2 linked regions of the Bradyrhizobium diazoefficiens genome follow. The protein of the gene in region 1 interacts with the protein of each later gene in a pairwise test. Links are inferred from orthologs where the notes say so. Each region holds a gene or a part of one and is shown on either strand. Other genes may lie near its edges. The genes, in order: grxD and JJC00_RS36460.

What was found.
Region 2: the proteins of grxD (region 1) and JJC00_RS36460 interact in binary tests that used the Escherichia coli proteins (3 or more experiments, as listed by UniProt). The link is inferred for Bradyrhizobium diazoefficiens from one-to-one orthologs.

Annotation. Positions count from the first base shown.
Region 1 is NZ_CP067102.1:3,308,594-3,311,780, reverse strand. What follows is about bases 279-3,149. They hold grxD (Grx4 family monothiol glutaredoxin), read right to left. Parts: upstream 1,942-3,149; coding sequence 1,615-1,941; downstream 279-1,614. Other genes in these bases: egtB (ergothioneine biosynthesis protein EgtB), read left to right, coding at 2,182-3,149; JJC00_RS15095 (O-acetyl-ADP-ribose deacetylase), read right to left, coding at 1,060-1,611; JJC00_RS15100 (serine hydrolase domain-containing protein), read right to left, coding at 279-1,013. Outside these bases: more of JJC00_RS15100, read right to left, coding at 1-278; more of egtB, read left to right, coding at 3,150-3,187. UniProt on the Escherichia coli protein: Monothiol glutaredoxin involved in the biogenesis of iron-sulfur clusters.
Region 2 is NZ_CP067102.1:7,800,969-7,804,172, forward strand. Bases 317-3,204 are described here. They hold JJC00_RS36460 (BolA family protein), read left to right. Parts: upstream 317-1,569; coding sequence 1,570-1,839; downstream 1,840-3,204. Other genes in these bases: JJC00_RS36450 (citrate synthase/methylcitrate synthase), read left to right, coding at 317-598; JJC00_RS36455 (J domain-containing protein), read right to left, coding at 778-1,413; JJC00_RS36465 (HlyC/CorC family transporter), read right to left, coding at 1,887-3,191. In the rest of the region: more of JJC00_RS36450, read left to right, coding at 1-316. UniProt on the Escherichia coli protein: Transcriptional regulator that plays an important role in general stress response. Has many effects on cell morphology, cell growth and cell division. Acts by regulating the transcription of many genes, including dacA (PBP-5), dacC (PBP-6), ampC and mreB.

The sequences.
Region 1 (3,187 bases):
CCGATCTGATCGGTCACCATCAGCTTGAACGTCTCGGGCTTCAGGATGGTCTTGCCGTCGAGCGAGCCGCCGTTGAGCAGCATCTGCGCGAAGCGCTCGTAATCGGCCATGGTCGTCACCATGCCGCCGCTGGCGAACTGGATCTTCTTGACGACCGTCGGATCGTTGATGCGGCCAACACGAAAATCGGCGTCATTCGGCACCGGCTGCGCCAGCAGTTTCTGCTTCTCGGGGTCCGTGACGAGGAAGCCCGTGTCGACCATGCCGAGCGGACCGAGCAGCGTCTCCCGCTCAATATCAAGCAGCGGCTTGCCGGCGGCGACTTCCATTACGCGTGCAAGGATGTCGGTGGAATGGCCGTATTGCCAGAGTGCGCCCGGCTGGTTGTGCAGCGGCAGCTTGGCGATTCGCTCGGCGAACTCGGCGAGGTCGAAATCGCCGTCATAGATCTTGGCGGCGCGATAGGCCTGGCGAACGAGGCTGTCGCCATAGAAGCCGTAGGTGATGCCCGAGGTGTGCGTCATCAGATCGCGCACCGTGATCGGCCGGTTCAGCGGCACGAGCTCGAGCGACCTGGTGCCGTCCTCGGCCTTCTTCTCGACGCCGACCTTCACATTGGCAAAGGACGGGATGTATATGGAGACGGCATCGTCGAGCTTGATCCTGCCGTCCTCGACCAGTTTCATCGCGGCCACCGAAGTGATCGCCTTGGTCATCGAGAACAGGCGGAAGATCGTCTTGTCGGTGATCGGCGTCTTGCTGACCACGTCCTGCACGCCGAAGGCCTCATGATAGGCCGGCTTGCCGTGCTGCTTGATCAAGACGGTTGCGCCGGCGATCTTGCCGGTCGCGACCTCGTTCTTGAAGAACTCGCTGATCCTCGCGAGCTTGTCCTGATTGAAATGCGCAGCGGCCGGAATCTCGTAGGTGCCTTCCGCACGCGCGAGCGACATCGCGCCAAACGATACAAGCGCGCCGCAGACGAGCGCACGTAGTCCAAAACGTAAAATCATATCCCCTCCCCGGAACATGGCCGGGCGCAGTGTACTGACGGCGTCATCAGGCACAAGGGTTGCCGTGCCGCGCGAGCGCATCGGCATGGAGTTTGGCGCTTGGCTCGGAGAAGCAGCAGAAAACGACCCGACCAACGGATGGCGCGGCGGGCAACATGTCGACCGTCGTGCGGACGGCGATCTCGGCCGCCCGGTCGGCTGGAAAACGATAGATGCCGGTTGAAATCGCAGGGAACGCCACTGAGGCCAGCTTGTGCGTTCCGCACAGCTCCATCACGCGGCGATAGCAGGAGGCGAGCAGATCGTCCTCGCCGGTTGTGCCGCCATTCCAGACCGGTCCGACGGTATGGATCACATGCGCCGCCTTGAGCCGATAGCCCTTGGTAATCTTGGCATCGCCGGTCTTGCAGCCATGGAGCATCCTGCATTCGGCGACGAGCTCGGGCCCCGCCGCGCGATGGATCGCACCGTCCACGCCGCCCCCGCCAAGGAGCGACGTATTGGCGGCGTTGACGATAGCGTCAATGCTCAGTGTAGTGATGTCAGCAACGATGATTTCGAGCTGGACGCCGCCGATCTGGCGCGTCAGCACCGTCACGTATCAGGCCGCGACCGCGACGCCCTTCTCGGAGAAGAGCTGCTGCAATTCGCCGGCCTGGAACATCTCGCGGACGATATCGCAGCCGCCGACAAACTCACCCTTCACATAGAGCTGCGGGATGGTCGGCCAATTCGAATATTCCTTGATGGCGTTGCGCAGTTCGGCGGATTCGAGAACGTTGAGGCCCTTATAGCCGACGCCGATGTGGTCGAGGATCTGGACGACCTGGCCGGAGAAACCGCACTGCGGAAATTGCGGCGTCCCCTTCATGAACAGAACCACGTCGTTCGACTTCACTTCGTTGGCGATGAATTCCTCGATGCTCATATCCGTGTCCTTTTGGGGCGGAGCCCTTAACAGCCAATTCGGGCAGGCTCAGCCGATTTAACCCGATACCTGCCTATATAGGTAGCCCAAACCGTTGTGCATCCAAAGTAAAATGGCAGCGAATGACCCCTGGGCGGCCGGGCCTGATGGCCCCGGCCCCATTGCATGACGGCACGAATATCATCACCGGGGAGGACTTTCATACCGTAACGGAGCCCCTATCTAGGACGAACCTTGGTTTTGGAACCGGGTCTCGCCAACAACGTTCTCTTGTCCTGTCTGGAGAAAAACGTGACGAAACAAGCCTCCGCTACGGCCAGTCCGCCGCTTTCGTCACCGTCGGCCGACCCGGGCGGCCTCGCCCCGAGGCTGGAGACCGCTTTTCTCGCCGTCCGCAACGAAACCGAGCGCCGCGCCGCGCCGCTCTCGCCGGAAGACCAGCAGATTCAGTCCATGCCGGATGCGAGCCCCGCGAAATGGCACCGGGCGCATACCACCTGGTTCTGGGAGCAATTCTTGCTCGGCGAGCACGCCCCTGGCTACCGGCCCTTCCACCCCGACTTCGCCTTCCTGTTCAATTCCTATTACGTCAGCGCCGGCCCCCGCCATGCCCGCAATCATCGCGGCGACATCACCCGGCCCAGCGCCGACGAGGTCGGCGCCTATCGCCGCTATGTCGATGCGGCGGTCGTCAAATTCTTCCGGGAGGCCGGCGAGGACACGCTCCGCGCGATCGCGCCACTGGTCGAGGTCGGGCTCAACCACGAGCAGCAGCATCAGGAATTGATGTTCACCGACATCCTGCACGCCTTCGCGCAGAATCCGGTTTATCCGGCCTACGATCGCGACTGGCGCTTTCCGTCCGCGACTCGCACCGGCGACGAATGGCTGACGCTCAACGAAGGCATCCACACCGTCGGCCATGGCGATGACAGCTTTCATTTCGACAACGAAAAACCCGCACATCGCGCGCTCGTCGGCCCGGTCAAAGTCGCCCGCAATCTCGTCACCAATGGCGAATGGCTCGCCTTCATGCGCGACGGCGGTTACCGGACCGCAACGCTGTGGCTGATGGACGGTTTTGCTGCCGTCAGCAAGGAAGATTGGCAGGCCCCGGGCCATTGGCGCGAGGTCGATGGCGCGTGGCAGGTGATGACCCTCGCCGGCCTCAAGCCAATCGATCCCAACGCGCCCGTCTGCCACGTCAGCTATTACGAGGCCGATGCGTTTGCGCGCTGGGCCGGAA
Region 2 (3,204 bases), 4.5 Mb from region 1 along the record:
CACTGCGTTAGATGCCTATCTCGTCACCGCCAGTGACCACGGCATGAACGCCTCGACCTTTACCGCGCGCGTGGTGGCTTCGACGCAGGCCGATCTGTTCGCCGCCGTCACCGCGGGCTATTGCGCGCTGACCGGACCGCTGCATGGCGGCGCGCCGGAGCCGGTGCTGGAAATGCTGGACGCGATCGGCTCGCGCGAACGGATCCAGCCCTGGGTGGATGCGGCGCTGGCGCGCGGCGAGCGGATGATGGGCTTCGGCCATCGTGTCTATCGCGTGCGCGATCCGCGCGCCGACGTGCTCAAGACCGCAGTCGAGGCGCTCGCCTCCAACGGCACCGACCTGCCATTTGCCGGCGAGGTCGAGGCCTATATCCGCGCCGCGCTGCGCAAGAAGAATCCGGAGCGGCCGCTGGAAACCAATGTCGAGTTCTTCACCGCGATCCTGCTCGATGCGCTGGCGATTCCGAGGCAGGCGTTCACGCCGATCTTCGCGGTGGCACGCGCAGCAGGCTGGACAGCGCATGCGCGCGAGCAGCAGCGGACGGGACGGTTGATCCGGCCGAGCTCGTCGTATGTGGGGGCGATGCCGGAGGGGTGAGGCGTAGCGGGGATGTCGCCGCGATTCCGAAATCGTAGGGTGGGCAAAGGCGCGCTTGCGCCGTGCCCACCATCGATCCGAAACTGCAACAGAAGTGGTGGGCACGCTTCGCTTTGCCCACCCTACGATACAGTTGTCCCGGCGAAGACAGGGACGACACCAGAGAATGCCGCGAGGCCTTACGCCTCTCGCACCACGGTCTTCAGATAATTATACGCCTTGATGATCTCGATCAGGCGATCTTCGGTCGAGCGGTCGCCGCCATTGGTGTCGGGGTGGTGCTGCTTCGCCAGGGCCTTGTACTTGGCCTTGACGTCGGCGAGCGTGGCGTCGGGGCCGAGGCCCATGACCTGGAGCGCCTTGCGCTCGGCGTTCATGATCTTGCGCGTCTCGGCCTTGGGCTGGGCGTCCGGGCCCTTCCGCCAGCCGGTGCGGCCGTTGAGCTCCTGGAACATGCTGAAGGGATCGAAGGCGCCGTCGATCCCGGCTTCCGCGCCCTTCTTGACGCCGCCATTGGCGCCCATCTTCCAGGTCGGACGGTGGCCGGTCAGAGCATCCTTCTGATAGCGCGCGACGGCGTCGGCATTCATGCCGGAGAAGAAATTGTAATTCTGATTGTACTCGCGGACGTGGTCCAGGCAGAAGTGCCAGTACTCGCGCTGGTTATCGCGTCCCTTCGGCGCGCGGTGCGCGCCCTTGTTCTGGCACCCGGTCCATTCGCAGGCGACCACGGTATCGCGCGGCTTCACCTCGGGCTGCTTGCCCCGCGGCTTCACGCGGATGGAGTCGAAGAACTTTGATGAATCGATCGGCATGGCTGACTTTGACTACGCAATGCAAAAACCTTCAAGTCTTGACATTGCAATTAGCTTGAAACCCGTCGCCGAAGTTTCACTTCGGCGGTTTTAGGACGGCCGCCAGAGGCAGCCTATGGTGTTGACGGAGTGCGATCGCGGACTTTAATGGCAGTCATGGTTATGAAAGACACTATCAGCAACAAGTTGCAGGAAGCTTTCACGCCGGAAAGCCTGCAAGTCGTCGACGAGTCGCACTTGCATGAGGGCCATTCCGGCCATCGGCCGAGCGGCGAGACGCACTTCCTCGTTTATATCGTATCTCAAGCCTTCAAAGGGAAGAGCCGGGTCGACCGTCACCGCATGATAAATGCGGCGCTGGCCGCGGAACTCTCGGGTAGCGTGCATGCGCTGGCAATCCACGCGCAGGCGCCGGGGGAAGGCTGATCTCGCTTACCCTCCCCTGGAGGGTCCCTCCAGGGGAGGGTAAGAAATCAAAACGACTTCCCGGCCCGGCGCGGCTTGGCCTCTTCCAGCTCCGCGTCGCGTGGCACCGGTGAAATACGGAGCGCGGTGATCCGGTTGCGTTCGCGGCGGAGGACGCGGAAGCGGAAGCCGTGGAACGTAAAGCTTTGGCCGCGGTCGGGGATGGACCGCGCCTCGTGAATGACGAGGCCGGCAACCGTGGTCGCCTCTTCGTCGGGCAGGCGCCAGTCCATGGCGCGGTTGAGGTCACGGATCGGCACCGAGCCGTCGACCACGACGGAGCCGTCCGGCTGGGCGCGCACGCCGGCGACCACGACGTCGTGCTCGTCGGAGATGTCGCCGACAATCTCTTCCAGAATGTCTTCCAGCGTCACGAGACCTTCGACTTCGCCGTACTCGTCGACGACGAGCGCGAAATGGGTCTTGCGGCGTCGGAACGCCTTGAGCTGCTCTGACACGGGCCGCATCTCCGGCACGAACCAGGGCGGCAGCGCGATGGTGGAGACGTCGATCCGCGAGGTGTCGCCGTCAGAGGCACGGATGGCGCGCAAGAGATCCTTGGCATGGAGCACGCCGATGATGTTTTCGGGCTTCTCGCGCCACAGCGGAATGCGGGTATATTCGGTCGCCAGCACCTCGCGCACCAGCTCCTCGGGCGGCAGGTCGGCGTTGATCATCATCATCTCGGTGCGATGGATCATGACGTCGGAGACCTGGAGCTCGCGGAGATCAAGTAGGCCGCCGAGCATGTCGCGGTCCTGCTTCTCGAACTTGCCCTCGTGATGCAGCAGGTCGACCGCGCCGCGCAGGCGCTCGGTCGGCGACAGGATCGCCTGGTGCTCGCCGGCCAGGCCGAACAGGCGCAGTAGCAGGCGCACGATGATTTCCACGATCCGCAGCAGCGGCCCCAGCACGTACATCGTGATCCGCATCGGGCGTGCGACCGCCAGCGCCATGCGGTCGGGCGCGTTGATGGCAATGGTCTTGGGCAGGACTTCCGCGAAAATCACCACCAGCGCGGTCATCACGCCGGTGGCATAGAGCACGCCGACATCGCCGAACCAGGCGGTGAAGATGCTGGTGGCCAGCGCCGACGCGCTGATGTTGGCGATGTTGTTGCCGAGCAGCAGCGCGCCGATCAGGCGCTCGCGCATGTCGAGCAGTTGCGAGACCACGTCGGCGTCGCGGTTACCCTGCTTGGAGAGCCGCAGCATGCTGGCGCGCGAGGCGCCGGTCAGCGCGGTCTCGCTCGCGGCGAAGAAGCCGGAGACGAGCAGGCAGATAATGACGATGGTGAAGCCGAGCCAGTCCATGAACCACTCTGGT